DNA from 2 places in the Nocardia tengchongensis genome. Region 1 is predicted to be linked to the other one. Evidence: riboswitches for the same ligand, from Rfam matches in the RefSeq annotation. Region 1 holds a riboswitch; the other holds the start of a gene.
What was found. A riboswitch is a leader RNA that binds a small molecule or an ion and turns the genes downstream of it on or off. The one in region 1 is predicted to bind cobalamin.

Region 1 (7,437 bases):
CCCGCCCTCGACGTCCTGTGCGCCGGTCATGGCGACGACCTCGTTGTAGAGCAGCTTGTAGGTGATGTTCACCCCCGCCGCCACGCACGCCTGCACGGCCAGCTGCCCGGAGTGGAAGAAGGTGCCGTCGCCGATGTTCTGGAACAGGTGCGGCACATCGGTGAACGGCGCCTGCCCGATCCACTGACTGCCCTCGCCGCCCATCTGGGTCAGGCCGGTGACCGCGCTGTCGCTGCGCCCGGACAGGGTGACCAGGGTGTGGCAGCCGATGCCGCCACCGCCGATGGAGCCCTCGGGGATGGCGGTGGACCGGTTGTGCGGGCAGCCGCTGCAGAAGTAGGGGGTGCGCTTGGCCGACAACACTTCCAGCGAAAGCGCCGGGGGCGGAGCCTTTTTCAGCTCGACGTGCGCGCGCAGCACCCGGCGCAGCGGGGCGAGCAGGCGGCCCGCCGTGAGCTCGCCGTCGAAGGGCATGAGCGGCAGTCCGTTTCCATCCAGCTTGCCGATGATGCGCGGGGCATCGGCGGCGCCGTAAAGGATTTCACGGATCTGGGTCTCGATGAACGCGGTCTTGTCCTCGACCACGATGATCTGCTCCAAGCCGCGCGCGAATTCCGTGACCCGCTGCGCGCCTACCGGATACGGCATGCCGATGCGCAGCAGGCGGATGCCCGCGCGCTGCAGCGCCGCCTCGTCGACGCCGAGGTCGTGCAGCGCCTGGCGGACCGCGTCGAAGGTGGTGCCGGTGGCCGCGATCCCGATCCGCGCGTGCGCCGGATCCACCTCGATGACGTCGAGGTCGTTCGCGGCCCCGAAGGCGCGCACCGTGGCCCAGCGCGGCCCGTACAGATCGGCCTCGGCGAGCACGCTGTCGGCCGGCGCCGCCATCGGCCGCTGCCGGTAGGCGAAAGTCTTACCGTCCCACTGCACTTCGGGCACCGCGATGGGCAGGTTCGCGACCGAGCCGTCCACCGTCCAGGCGCCGTCCGCGACATCGGCGACGATCTTCATGGCCACGATGCAGCCCGAGGCCCGCGACAGCGCCACCCCCTGCATGCCCATGGTGATGATCTCGCGGGCATTGCGCGGGAACAGCACCGGCACGCCCATGGCGGCCAGCGACCGCTCGCTCACCGCGGGCACCGTCGAGGACTTCGAGGCCGGGTCGTCACCAACCAGCAGCAGGACGCCGCCGCGCGGATTCACCCCGTACATGTTCGCGTGCCGGATGGCGTCGGTGGCGCGGTCCACGCCCGGCCCCTTGCCGTACCAGACGCCCACCACGCCGTCGTGGGTCGGCGTGCCCGCCGGGAGATCGGCTTGGCTGCCCCACACCGCGGTGGCGGCGAGCTCCTCGTTGAAGCCCGGCACGAAGGCGATGTCGTGTTCGGTCAGCACGGTCGGCATGCCCAGCAGCATCTTGTCGACCCCGCCCAGCGGGCTGCCCTGATACCCGGACACGAAGGTCGCGACCCGGTGGCCGGCGCGCATATCGCGCACATGCTGTTCCACCAGCAGCCGGGCGATGGCCTGTACGCCGGTGAGGAGGACCGGACCCGCACCCGACCGGTAACGGTCGGCGAGGTCGTAGGGCGTAGCCGGTTCGGCCTGTGGTGCAGGCGCGCAGGCAACGTCGGTCATGAACAGTCACCACACTCTCTACAGCCCAGATTGTGAGCTGCAACGAAGGGACCAAGCGATCGGTGCTGCGAAATCTGCCGTGATGTGTGATCTGTGTCAACAGTCGTGCGAAAAGTTGATCAGACTGCTCAAAAGTGATCTGGAGCACTCTGATGTGCGCAGCATTCTGGTCAGTCGGCGCCCGGATGGCTGGTCAGCTGTTCGACGAGCGGCAGCGACCGGTATTCGATCGGCGTCGCCAGGGCGAGCATGGTCTCGGTGTGCTTGACCCCCGCGATGGCGTGCACACGCTGGATGACGCCGAGCAGATCCGGCTGCGACCGCGCGGCCACCCGCACCAGCAGATCCCCGCGTCCGGTGGTGGCGTGTACCTCGAGCACGTTCGGGAACGCCCGCAACGCCTCGACGATGTCGTTCATCTTGTTCTGGTCCAGTTCGATGCCCAGGAAGGCGTGCACCGCGAACCCGATGACCTCGAGATCCACGTCCGGCGGATACCCGCGCACCACCCCGGCCGCCTCCAGCCGTTTCATCCGGGCTTGGACGGTGTTCCGGGCGATCCCCAGCCGCTGCGCCAATTCCAGAATCGGCACCCGCGGATCGGCCGCCAACTCCCTGAGCAGCGCGGAGTCGAGACCGTCGATCTTGATGCTCATGCCGCATTCTCGCACAGCGGTTCTCGATAACACCGCTGCTCACGTGCCCGATGATGAGGGCGTGACACGTGCGCGGGGAGACATCATGAAGACCAGGTCAGCGGCTCTGCTCGCGATGGCCGCCGCCGTCATGGCGGTGACCACCGGGTGCAATCCGGGGACATCGACGGGTCCGGCACCGACCACCGCGAGCCCGGTGGCGACCAGCGTGGGGAGCCCGGCCACGTCGAACGCCGGGAGTCCGGCGACGACGAGTCCCGGCGCCGCGCCGCAACAGCAGGGCGGCGCGCCCGCGGGGAGCGGACACGGGCTGTGCTTCGACATCAACTCCGAGCTGGCCCACGCCGCCATCGCCAAGCTGAACCCGCCGCCGGTGGGTGGGTGGCAGGCCGGTGAGGCCGGGGACGTGGCGCTCGCCTCGGGCTGCGACGGCGTGCTGTCGTGGATGACGGTGAACTCCAACACCAATCACCCGTACACGCACGTGCTGTTCTTCACCGGCGGCACCTACCTGGGTACGGCGACCGCCGACCCGTACATGTACACGCAGGTCACCGGCAAGACGCGGAACTCGCTGTCGCTGACCTACCGCTGGCTCAACGGAAGCGACCCGATGTGCTGCCCGCAGGGCGGTCCCAGCGTCGTCACCTTCACCCTCGATGGCACCAAGGTCACGGCGAACGGCCAGTTCCCGCCGCACGCCTGAGGCGGTTCAGGCCAGTTCGTGCGCGGTCGCGCGCAACGTCCACGCCGGGCCGCGGTGATGCAGGGTGGTGGCGCTCAGTGGCGGAATGTCGATGCGCCAGAACGACTCCGGGGGAGCGTTCAGGGTGCGCAGGACCGCGGCCCGCACGATCGCGGGATGCGTCACCGCCACGATCCGGTCGCCGCTGCCCGCCAGTGCGTGCAGCCAGTCGCCGACCCGGTCGAGTAGATCGGTGATCGATTCACCGCCGTGGTCGCGGTAGGCCGGGTCGGTGAGCCAGCCCATGAGCTGCTCGGGCGCGAGCTCGTCCATGGACTTCCCGGCCCAACCGCCGTGGTCCAGGTCGCGCAACGCCAATTCCGGCGCGCCGGTGAAACCCAGCGCGCGGCAGGTCTGTTCGGCCCGGACCTCCGGTGCGTGCAGCACCGTCTCGGGCGCGGGGCCGGGCAGGCCGCCCGCCTTCTCGACCGACCGCGACCCGAGCGGGTTCAGCGGTTCGTCGGCCGGAAAACGGGCGCCCTGCACGGCATCGGTGATCGCGTGCGTCACCAGGGTGAGGCGGGTGACCGCGCTCATGCCGCCTGCGCGGTCTCGGTCGCGCGGTCGCCGAGCAGGCGCGGCGCGAGCCAGGCGAAGCCGACACCGATGACCACCCACACGATGAGCTGGGCGGCGATCGAGTACAGCCGGAAGTAGTACAGGTCGTCGGCCGGGAACCCCGGGAAGACGATCGTGCCGGACGGATCCTTCAGCGGCTGCGGCGTTTCGGTGGCGAAGTCGCCGTATTCCTTGTTGGCCGAGAGCTGTCCGAGCGACGGCAGCACCGCCATCACGACACCCATCACCAGCACGAAGCCGGCCGAGGCCGCCACGCCGGCGGTCCAGACATCCAGGCGCGCCGTGAGTTTGCGGCCCAGCCAGATCGCGGCGCACAGCGCGACCACGCCGATCGCGATCATGCCCAGATACAGGGCGGTGCGGGGCCCGGTGGTCTCGTGGTGCCCGATCGACGGCGGATTGGCCGGATACTTCAGGAACGGGACCAGGTCCAGCACCAGGAACATGCCGCCCGACGCCAGCAGTGCCAGATTCCGCGGCGAGATCTTGCCCGCCCTGCGCAGCGCCAGGAAGTAGACCACCGCGAACAGCGCGCCCAGGGCGGCACCGAACACGATCATGCCGAAGCCGAAGCCCACGTTCTGCTGCTGCGCGCGGGTGAAGAGCTCGACCCCGTGGTCCATGTCCATCGGCTTGCCGGCGGCCTTGTCGAGCGCCATCTGCGCGTCGTCACGGCCCTCTTCGTAGGCGATGGCTCGATCGATGATCGGCTCGGACAGGATCCGGGCGAAGACGAACGCCAGCGATCCGCCGAGGGCGCCCAGCAGGACACCTCGGCCGATGATTCGCTTTTCCATTGTGGTTACTCGATTCCCGGTGCTAGTGGCAGGGGAAACCGAGGAAATGCCGGCCGTCGTGCACGAACTCGTGCACGTGCATGTCGCTGCCGAAGACCGACACCGCACCCTGATCGATGCCGATGAAGTACAGGGCCAGCAGCGCCAGCAGCGTGGTGCCGACCAGCCACAGGGCCGTGGTCGGGATCGCGAGCGCGCCGCTGCCGAGACCGGAGCGAGGAGCGAAAGAGGTAGCCACGAAGGACTCCTTTGAGTCTGGGGGATTTCGCGTCCCCGTTGCCGATCGAACCGACGATGTGAGGGTCTGACTCGCATCCTGTCTCTCACCGAGACCGGCTGCTCACAGTGGCGCGACCGTTCCGGCATTGCACCGGATTCCTCATGGCATCGTCGATCAACCATACGAAAGCGCATCGCCGCTGGTCAATCCGCATGCTCCGGGTCGCCCACCTGTTGGGACGACGGCGCGTGCGCCGTCAGCACGGTGTCATTGGGCTATATTCGCCAACGCAACTGGTTCGCCGGAGGTGGAGTCGAGGAGCCCCTGACCCATTCGACGGCGTCGAAGCCCGCCCCGCGTTCACGCGCCGGCCGGGTGAGAGGGAACCCGGTGAGAATCCGGGACTGTCCCGCAGCGGTGAATGGGAACGAACGCTGTCATCAGCACTGGGCGCAGGCCTGGGAAGCGACGGCCGGTAGGTCCGGCCTCGGTCACGTACCGGGGCCGACCCGAATTTCGGGTCGATGCCCATGAGTCCGAAGACCTGCCCGTCGTGCCGGATACGCCGTATCCGGCGGTCGTCGCCTCGTGGATTGGGCGCTACGCCGATCGGATCCGGGCACGGTAGCTGCCCCATGGGCTCCGTCAGCGTGCGCTCGTAATGGGCGGCGGTCATCGACTGCTGACCACGGAGTTCATCAATGCCGAACCCTGAGAACACCTTCACCGCCACGGTGCTGGGCCTGCCCCGCATCGGCCCGAACCGGGAACTGAAACGCGCCGTCGAGGCGTACTGGGCGGGGCGGATCGACGCCGCCGCACTGCACGGCCTCTCCGGGGGCCTGCGCGCCGCGCAACTCACCGCGGTGCGTGCCGCCGGACTGGATTCGATTCCGGTGGGCACCTTCTCCTACTACGACCAGGTGCTCGACACCGCCGTGTTGCTGGGCGCGCTGCCCGAGCGGGTGCACGGCATCGCCGACGAGCTGGACCGCTACTTCGCGGCCGCGCGCGGCACCGCCGAGGTCGCGCCGCTCGAGATGACCAAGTGGTTCGACACCAACTACCACTATCTGGTGCCCGAGCTGTCGGCCGCGACGGAGTTCTCCCTGCATCCGGGCAAGCCGCTGGCGGAACTGGAAGAAGCTCTGGCACTGGGTATTCCGGCCCGACCGGTGATCATCGGCCCGATCACCTTCCTGAAACTGGCCAAGTCGGTGGACGGCAGTGAGCTGCTCGATCGCCTGCCGGATCTGCTGCCGCTGTACGAGCGGCTGCTGGGCCTGCTGGCCGCGGCGGGCGCGCGCTGGGTGCAGATCGACGAGCCGGCACTGGTCGCAGATCTGACGGAAACCGAACTGGCGCTGGTGCATTCGACGTATCAGCGGCTGGCCTCCGGGTCGGGGCGACCGGATCTGCTGGTGGCCGGCTACTTCGGCCGGTTGGGTCCGGTGCTGCCGGTGCTGGCGGCCACCGGGGTCGAGGGCATCGCCGTCGACCTGGTCGCGGACGGTGGCGCCGATGTGGCCGCGGCGCAGGAGCTTTCCGGAACGCTCCTGGTCGCGGGCGTCGTCGACGGCTACAACGTGTGGCGCACCGATCCCGATCGGGCGCTGACCGGGCTGGCCGCTCTCGCCGCCGGCGGCGCGCCCGTGGCGGTGTCGAGTTCCTGCTCGCTGCTGCATGTGCCCTACAGCCTCGCCGCCGAGCCCGACCTGGAGCCGCGCCTGCGGTCCTGGCTGGCGTTCGGAGCCGAGAAGATCGCCGAGATCCGGCTGCTGGCCACCGTCCTGCATGAGGGGCAGGACGCGGCCGCCGAGCAGCTGGAGATCGCGCGAACGGCCGTGCTGGACAGGCGGTCCGACGCCCGGCTGTGCGATCCGACGGTCCGGGCCCGGCTGGCCGGGCTCGATGCCGCCGACGGACGCCGGGCGCCCGCGGACGAGCGGCGGCGGTTGCAGCAGGAACGTCTGCACCTGCCGCCGCTGCCGACCACGACCATCGGCTCCTACCCGCAGACCGGCCGCATCCGGGTGGCGCGCGCCGCCTTGCGCCGCGCCGAGATCGATCGGGCCGAGTACGACACCCGCATGCGCGCCGAGATCGCCGAAGTCATTGCGCTGCAAGAGGAGATCGGCCTGGATGTGCTGGTGCACGGCGAGCCCGAGCGCAACGACATGGTGCAGTACTTCGCCGAGCAGCTGGACGGATTCGCCGCCACCGCGAACGGGTGGGTGCAGTCCTACGGCACCCGCTGCGTCCGCCCGCCGATCCTGTTCGGCGACGTGACCCGCCCGGCGGCCATGACCGTCGACTGGATCACCTACGCGCAGTCGCTGACCGGCAAGCCGGTCAAGGGCATGCTCACCGGGCCGGTCACCATCCTGGCGTGGTCGTACGTGCGTGACGACCAGCCGCTCGCCGACACCGCGCGCCAGATCGCGCTGGCCATCCGGGACGAGACGGTCGACCTGGAAGCCGCCGGGATCGCCATCATCCAGGTGGACGAGCCGGCGCTGCGGGAACTGCTGCCGCTGCGCCGCGCCGATCAGCCCGGGTACCTGGAGTGGGCGGTGGCGGCGTTCCGGCTGGCCACCTCAGGCGTCGCCGACACCACCCAGATCCACACCCACCTGTGCTATTCGGAGTTCGGTGAGATCATCGGCGCCATCGCGGGATTGGACGCCGACGTCACCTCGATCGAGGCGGCCCGCTCGCACATGGAGGTACTCGACGACCTCAACGCGGCGGGCTTCGACCTGGGCGTGGGACCGGGCGTGTACGACATCCACTCGCCGC
Region 2 (7,437 bases), on a different contig from region 1:
GACGCCGCGCCGCCGGACCGGCGGGGACCGGTCCGGCGGCGCGGTGTGCCCTCGATGTCAGGGCTGATCGCCGGCGATGACCGCGCCGATCAGACCGCCCACGCCGCAGCCGATGATCGCGCCGACCACGAAGAACCAGATCCCGATCACCGCCCCGACGATGCAGCCGATCAACGCCCCGGCCACGATGGACCCGGCGTTGGCGACATTCTGCAAGGCCGCCACCTCGGCGTTCGGGGCGGCGATATCGGCCGGATTCGCCGGGCGCACGGTCAGTTCCGTGGCGTCGGCGTTCACCTCGGGCACCACGGTGACCGTGCGATCGGCGGCTTGGTACAGCAAAGGCAGCGAAGCGATGGTCTCCCCCGTGGGCGAGACGATGTCGACCGCGCCGCCCGCGAGTTCGAAATGACCCCCGGCGAGCGTGGTGGTGACCGCGCCGCGATCCTGGGCCAGCGCGATCGAATAGTCGACACCCCGGTCGTTGCCGCTGATTCCCGGCGCCGCGACGGCGGGTTCACCGTGTGCGGTCACCGTGGCGATGGCCAGGGCCGCGATGGAAAACAAAGTGGTAGTGGCGATTCTGGCGATTCTCATGATGGTTCCCTGCGATCGAAGTGCCGATTCACCCCAGGGCCGAGCGGACGGGTCCGCACGAATACGCCGGCACACCGCAATTCGGTGATGCCTGCGCGACAGCGCGGCGAATCGGAGAATTCCACATAGAATTTTCAGACCCCGCAACGCTTTTGGAACGTCGGCGGGTGTTCCGGTGCTCCCCGACGTATCAGGGCCTCCCCCGAGTACGAGTCCGGAACGATTCTCATGGTCCTCTCAGAGTTCGGGACGCGGAAGACCGAGGTGCCGGGGTTGTCCGCCCTTGTCCTGTGTGTCACCCCGGCACGCCGCACCGATCCTACGGACCGGTCGAAATCGATTACTCCAGTTCGCCTTCGGTCTCCAGATACACCTGCCGCAGCCGATCCAGCGTCTCGCGTTCGGGCTGTTCCCAGAGCTTCCGCTCCGCCGCCTCCAGCAAACGCTCCGCGATACCGTGCAGCGCCCACGGATTCGACTGCTCCATGAACTTGCGGTTGGTCTCGTCGAAAACGTAGGACTCGGCCAGCTTTTCGTACATCCAGTCGGCGACCACATTCGTGGTGGCGTCGTAGCCGAACAGATAGTCGACGGTGGCGGCCATTTCGAAGGCGCCCTTGTAGCCGTGCCGGCGCATCGCCTCGAGCCAGCGCGGATTCACCACGCGCGCCCGGAACACCCGGGTGGTCTCCTCCGACAGCGTGCGGGTGCGGACCGCGTCCGGACGGGTGCTGTCACCGATGTAGGCCTCGGGGTTGGCGCCGGTGAACGCGCGCACCGCGGCCACCATGCCGCCGTGGTACTGGAAGTAGTCGTCGGAGTCGGCGATATCGTGTTCGCGGGTGTCGGTGTTCTTGGCCGCCACCGCGATTCGCCGGTAGGCGGTGCGCATGTCGTCGGCCGCGGGCGCGCCGTCCAGGTCGCGGCCGTAGGCGAAACCGCCCCACGCGGTGTACACCTGCGCCAGATCGTCGTCGGTGCGCCAGCTCTTGGAGTCGATGAGCTGCAGCAGTCCCGCCCCGTAGGTGCCCGGCTTGGAACCGAAAATCCTGGTGGTGGCGCGACGTTCGTCACCGTGCTCGGCCAGGTCGGCCTGGGCGTGGGCGCGCACGTAGTTCGATTCGGCGGGCTCGTCGAGTCCGGCGGCGAGACGCACGGCGTCGTCGAGCAGGGCCAGCACATGCGGGAAGGCGTCGCGGAAGAATCCGCTGATCCGTACGGTCACGTCGATACGCGGACGACCCAGCTCCGCGAGCGGGATCGCTTCCAGGCGGGTGACGCGGCGACTGGCCTCGTCCCACACCGGCCGCACGCCCAGCAGCGCGAACACCTCGGCGATGTCGTCGCCGGAGGTCCGCATGGCGGAGGTGCCCCACACCGACAGACCCACCGAACGCGGATACTCGCCGTGGTCGGCCAGATACCGAGCCAGTAGCGAATCCGCCATGGCCTGACCGGTTTCCCAGGCCAGGCGCGACGGTACCGCCTTGGGATCGACCGAGTAGAAGTTGCGCCCGGTGGGCAGCACGTTGATCAGGCCGCGCAGCGGCGAGCCGCTGGGACCTGCCGGAATGAAGCCGCCGTTGAGGGCGTGCAGGATGCGGGCGATCTCGACGCCGGTCTGCCGCAGTCGCGGCACCACCTCGGTCGCGGCGAAGCCCAGCACGCGGCGCGTCTCGTCGAGTCGCGCGGCCACGTCGGTGAGGCCGGCCGCCGCGGCGAGTTCCCCGCCGAACACGGCGTCGGTCACCGCGTCGATGGAGTCGGCGGCCCAGTCGACTTCCTGCATGGCCGAGACCAATTCGCGCGCCAGCTCTTCGAAGGCGTCCACCCGGTCGCGCTTCTCGTCACCGGATTCGCTGAGCCCCAGCGCTTCTCGCAGACCCGGGACATTGACCTCGCCGCCCCACAGCTGCCGGGCGCGCAGCATGGCCAGCACCAGGTCCACCTCGGCCTCCCCCGCCGGGGCCTGGCCGAGGATGTGCAGGCCGTCGCGGATCTGCACGTCCTTGATCTCGCACAGCCAGCCGTCGACATGCAGCAGCATGTCGTCGAAGACGTCTTCCTCGGGCCGCTCGGTCAGCCCGAGATCGTGGTCCATCTTGGCCGCGCGCATCAGCGTCCAGATCTGCTGGCGGATGGCGGGCAGCTTGCCCGGATCCAGCGCGGAGATATTGGCGTGCTCGTCGAGCAACTGCTCGAGCCGCGAGATGTCGCCGTAGGTCTCGGCGCGCGCCATGGGCGGGATCAGGTGGTCGACCAGGGTGGCGTGGGCGCGGCGCTTGGCCTGGGTGCCCTCGCCCGGGTCGTTGACCAGGAACGGGTAGATCAGCGGCAGATCGCCCAGGGCGGCGTCGGTGCCGCAGGACGCCGACATGCCGAGCGTCTTGCCGGGCAGCCACTCCAGGTTGCCGTGCTTGCCCAGGTGCACCACGGCGTCGGCGGCGAAACCCTCCGGCGCGGCCAGCCAGCGGTAGGCGGCCAGATAGTGGTGGCTCGGCGGCAGATCGGGGTCATGGTAGATGGCGACGGGGTTCTCACCGAAGCCGCGCGGCGGCTGCACGATCAGCACCACATTGCCGAAACGCAGGGCGGCAATGACGATTTCGCCCTTCGGGTCCGCGGAGCGGTCGACGTAGAGTTCGCCCGGCGGCGGCCCCCACGCCTCGATCACGGCTTCGCGCAGGTCCTCGGGCAGCGTATCGAACCACTGGGTGTAGAGGTCGGCGCCGATGCGAATCGGGTTGCCCTCCAACTGTTCCTGGCTCAGCCAGTCGGGGTCCTGCCCGCCGGCCGCGATGAGCGCGTGGATCAGGGCGTCGCCGTCGGCGGTCTCGAGGCCGGGGATCTCCCCGCGCGCGCCGAGATCGTATCCGGCCTCACGCATCTCGGTCAGCAGCCGGATGGCGCTGGCCGGGGTGTCGAGGCCGACGGCGTTGCCGATGCGCGCGTGCTTGGTCGGGTACGCCGACAGCACGATCGCGATCTTCTTCTGCTCGGCCGGAATGTGGCGCAGTCGCGCGTAGCGCACCGCGATCCCCGCCACGCGGGCCGCGCGCTCGGCGTCGGGCACATACGACGACAGCCCGTCGGCGTCGAACTCCTTGAACGAGAACGGAACCGTGATGATGCGCCCGTCGAACTCCGGCACCGCCACCTGGGTGGCGACATCCAGCGGGGACAGGCCGTCGTCATTGGCCTCCCACTGCTCGCGGCCGCTGGTCAGGCACAGGCCCTGCAGGATCGGCACATCCAGGTCGGCGAGCGCGCCCACATCCCAGGCCTCGTCGTCGCCACCGGCCGAGGCGGTCGCGGGCTTGGTGCCACCCGCCGCCAGCACCGTCACCACGAGGGCGTCGGCGGTACCCAGCGTGGCCAGCAGTTCCGGTTCCGCGGTGCGCAGCGAGGCGCAGTAGATCGGCAGCGCCCGCGCGCCCTTGTCCTCGACCGCCGCACACAGGGCATCGATGTAGGCGGTATTGCCCGCCAGGTGCTGGGCCCGGTAGTAGACGACCGCCACGGTCGGCGCGTCCGCCGCGACCGGACGCGCCTCGCGCTCCAGTTCGCCCCAGCTCGGCATCTCCACCGGCGGCTCGAAACCGTGCCCGGTGAGGAGCACCGTGTCGGACAGGAAGTTGTGCAGCTGCAGCAGGTTTCGCGGACCGCCCGCGGCCAGGTAGTTGTGGGCGTCGGCGGCCACGCCGCCCGGCACCGTGGAGCACTCCATGAGCTCGGCGTCGGGCGCGATCTCGCCGCCCAGTGCGACCAGCGGAATTCCGCTGGCGCGCACCGTCTCCAGTCCGTCCTCCCAGGCGCGCTTGCCGCCCAGCACGCGCACGATCACCAGCTCGGCGCCGTCGAGCAGGCCCGGCAGGTCCTCCGGCAGCAGGCGGGCCGGATTGGCCAGCCGGTAGCCGGCGTCGCTGGCGCGCGCGCTCAGCAGATCGGTGTCGGAGGTGGACAGCAGCAGAATCACAGGTTCGGCCTTCCTAGGGTGACGCGCCCAGCACGGTTCGGCGCCCGCCGGGAAGGTCTGACTGTCACAGTGGCGCGACCGCACCGGAATTGCACCGGCTTTCTTCCGTTCGACGAGCTCGCCGATGCTATCGCGCCGCGTTCGCCGGACCGGTATCGCGCCCGGATCACCGGGCCGCGCACCGATCACAGTGCGGCAAAGCCTGGCTCATCCCCTCAGAGAACCGACTGGTCGGCGCGTACGCTGCCGGTATGCCACTCACTCCAGGATGGGTCAGGCGGAACCGCTTTGCTGCCTGGTCGGGATACTTTTGCGTACTGGTTGCCTTCGCAACGCTGGCCATGGCACTCACCGCCGCCGGCTCCGGTCACTCGCGGCTGGCACTCATCGCCGGCGTCGTCTGCGCGGCGACCATCCTGTTCGGCCTCACGGTCATGACCACCACCGTCCACCGTGACCACGCCGACCACCACAACGTCCCCAGCCTCCTCAACGACACCTGGGAAGTCAGTCCCGCCTTCGCCCGCCGCCGCGGCGCCCCCGCGGCCATCGAACCCCGCCAGGCCGGCTGAACCGGCCTGGCCGAATCGACCGATCCGACAACGAGATTCCGGGGCTCCCCCGGCCCCGGATTTCTTTCGGCTTCTTTCCGCCATGCCCACGACACATAGTTAGATTGCAATATCTACAGATTCAGATAGACGTGAACTGGGTTCGACGCCTGGGCAGCTCGTGCCCGGCCGCGCCGACCTCCGTACGCTGGGAGGCGTCATGACGCGAACCGATCCCGATTCCTGCCCGGGCGTGCTGCGCCTGCACGAAGCAGCCGATGGTCCCCTCGCCCGCATCCGGGTGCCCGGCGGACTCCTGTCCCCCACCCAGCTTGAGGCCCTCGCCGGCGCGGCCGCCGACCTCAGCGACGGGAACATCGAACTCACCTCGCGCGGAAACATCCAGTTCCGGCAGGTGCGCGACGCGGCCGCCCTTACCGAACGGCTCACCGACGCCGGGCTGCTGCCCAGCGCCACCCACGAACGGGTGCGCAACATCATCGCCTCGCCGCTGTCCGGACGCGTCGGCGGCTGGTCCAACGTGCATCCCCTGGTCGCCGCCCTCGACGCGGGCCTGCGCGCGCGACCACGCCTGGCGGAACTGCCGGGCCGGGTGCTGTTCACCCTCGACGACGGCCGCGGCGACGTCAGCGGCCTCGGCGGCGACATCGGCGTGCACGCCCTCGGCGAACACACCTACGCACTCCTGTTGGCGGGCAAGGACTCCGGCCTGCGCCTGCCCGCCGATACCGCGGTGGACCTCATGCTCGCCGCGGCCGACGGCTTCCTCGACCTGCGTGACGGGCACTGGCGACTGCACGAGATCCCCGAGGGCACCGCCCGGCTCACCGACCGGCTCCGCACCGGCCACCCCGGCCTCGACATCGCCGCCGACCTCCTGGAACCGCCTGTCCACCAGGATGTTCCGATCGGCTGGATGACCCAGGCCGACGACCGGGTCACCCTCGGCGCGGGCGTCCGCCTCGGTTCCCTGCCCGCCCGCACCGCCGAATTCCTCGCAGCCGTCGAGCGCCCGGTGTTCGTGACCCCCTGGCGCAGCCTCGTCATCACCGATCTCGACGAGTGGGCCGCCGAACAGGTGGTCCGCGTGCTGGCCCCCATGGGCCTGATCTTCGACGCCGCTTCCCCGTGGCTCCAGGTCAGCGCCTGCGCGGGCATGCCCGGCTGCGCCAAGTCCCTGACCGACGTCCGCGCCGATGTCGCCGAGGCCGTCGACTCCGGTCGCGTCCTCCCCACCGGCGCACCGGGATTCGCGCGCGAGGGCCTCGACGCCGCCGACGTGGTGGTCGCGGGCCGGCAGCACTGGTCGGGCTGCGACCGCCGCTGCGGCCGCCCGAAGGGCGCGGTCACCGACGTCGTCGCCACCACCGACGGCTACCGCATCGTCCCCGCCGGCTAGGGAGTCGCGGTCGAACTCCCGGAGCCGATGGGGTAGTTGCTGAGGTCGAGGCTGCCGCCCCCGCCGCAACCATCGAGTTTTGGCTGCGCGACGGGGGTAGTCCCCGCGGGCGCGGGTTCGACCTGCACCGTGGCCGGACCGTTCTCCCAGTCGCCCTGTTTGGTGGACAGGACGTGGGTTCCGGTACTGGTCGGCACCCAGTACACCCACGCGTAGTCGTCCGAGACCGGGTCGCGGAAGACCTTGGCGAGAGTGCTGCCCAGGCAGGCGGAGTTGTCATAGAAGTTCACGCGGGGTGTTTGGCCCACCGCATCGGCGTGCAGGACGTAGCGCACACCGACAGAGATATGCGCCGGCACGTACCCGCTGTCGTCCAACACCCATACACCCTGAAAGGTGCTGCTGGGGGCGGACGTCCCGACCGGCGCGGTGACCGTGGCAATCGTCGCCGCCAGCGCCATTGTCGTTGCGACCCAGCCGATTCGGCGAACCGCTTCCCGTGTCATATCCACTCCCTGATCATGATCGTCCCGACGTCCGCCGGACGCTGAACGCTAGCCCGGCAATATCTGACATACAGACGTTTCGAAGAGATCGGGAGGCCCCCACTTCTCGGGGGGCGAGCCAGGAACGGCGTGGTGAAGTCAGACCGTGACTTCGACGATGTCGAGGATGCGGAAGCGGTCGCCGGACCCTCGGCGGGTGCGGCGTGCAGGCCTCGGGGTCGCTGGTGCAGAGTGGATGGGGCAGGGCGGCACCAGCGCAGGCGGGAGGCGGTCATGACCATCGCGAAGCTCAGCGATCAAGAGATCGGGGCGATGTCCGACGAGGAGCGCCGCGAGCTGATCCGGCGATTACAACCACCGCCGGAGCGGGTCCTGCCCCGCCCTGAA

Region 2: another riboswitch for cobalamin. It lies ahead of cobN (cobaltochelatase subunit CobN); the one in region 1 lies ahead of ACYVKL_RS32690 (CbtB domain-containing protein).

Annotation. Positions count from the first base shown of each region.
Region 1 is NZ_BAAGUM010000017.1:359,975-367,411, forward strand. Features, by position in the region: gene ACYVKL_RS32665 (indolepyruvate ferredoxin oxidoreductase family protein) at 1-1,641, opposite strand, end outside; gene ACYVKL_RS32670 (Lrp/AsnC family transcriptional regulator) at 1,812-2,297, opposite strand; gene ACYVKL_RS32675 (LppP/LprE family lipoprotein) at 2,383-3,003, shown strand; gene ACYVKL_RS32680 (histidine phosphatase family protein) at 3,010-3,579, opposite strand; gene ACYVKL_RS32685 (CbtA family protein) at 3,576-4,418, opposite strand; gene ACYVKL_RS32690 (CbtB domain-containing protein) at 4,441-4,656, opposite strand; cobalamin riboswitch at 4,697-4,849, opposite strand; cobalamin riboswitch at 4,995-5,204, shown strand; gene metE (5-methyltetrahydropteroyltriglutamate--homocysteine S-methyltransferase) at 5,340-7,437, shown strand, end outside.
Region 2 is NZ_BAAGUM010000015.1:469,468-476,904, reverse strand. Features, by position in the region: gene ACYVKL_RS28780 (DUF8020 domain-containing protein) at 58-597, opposite strand; gene cobN (cobaltochelatase subunit CobN) at 938-4,573, opposite strand; adenosylcobalamin-variant (AdoCbl-variant) riboswitch at 4,618-4,689, opposite strand; gene ACYVKL_RS28770 (hypothetical protein) at 4,915-5,145, shown strand; gene cobG (precorrin-3B synthase) at 5,345-6,544, shown strand; gene ACYVKL_RS28760 (hypothetical protein) at 6,541-7,050, opposite strand; gene ACYVKL_RS28755 (hypothetical protein) at 7,324-7,437, shown strand, end outside.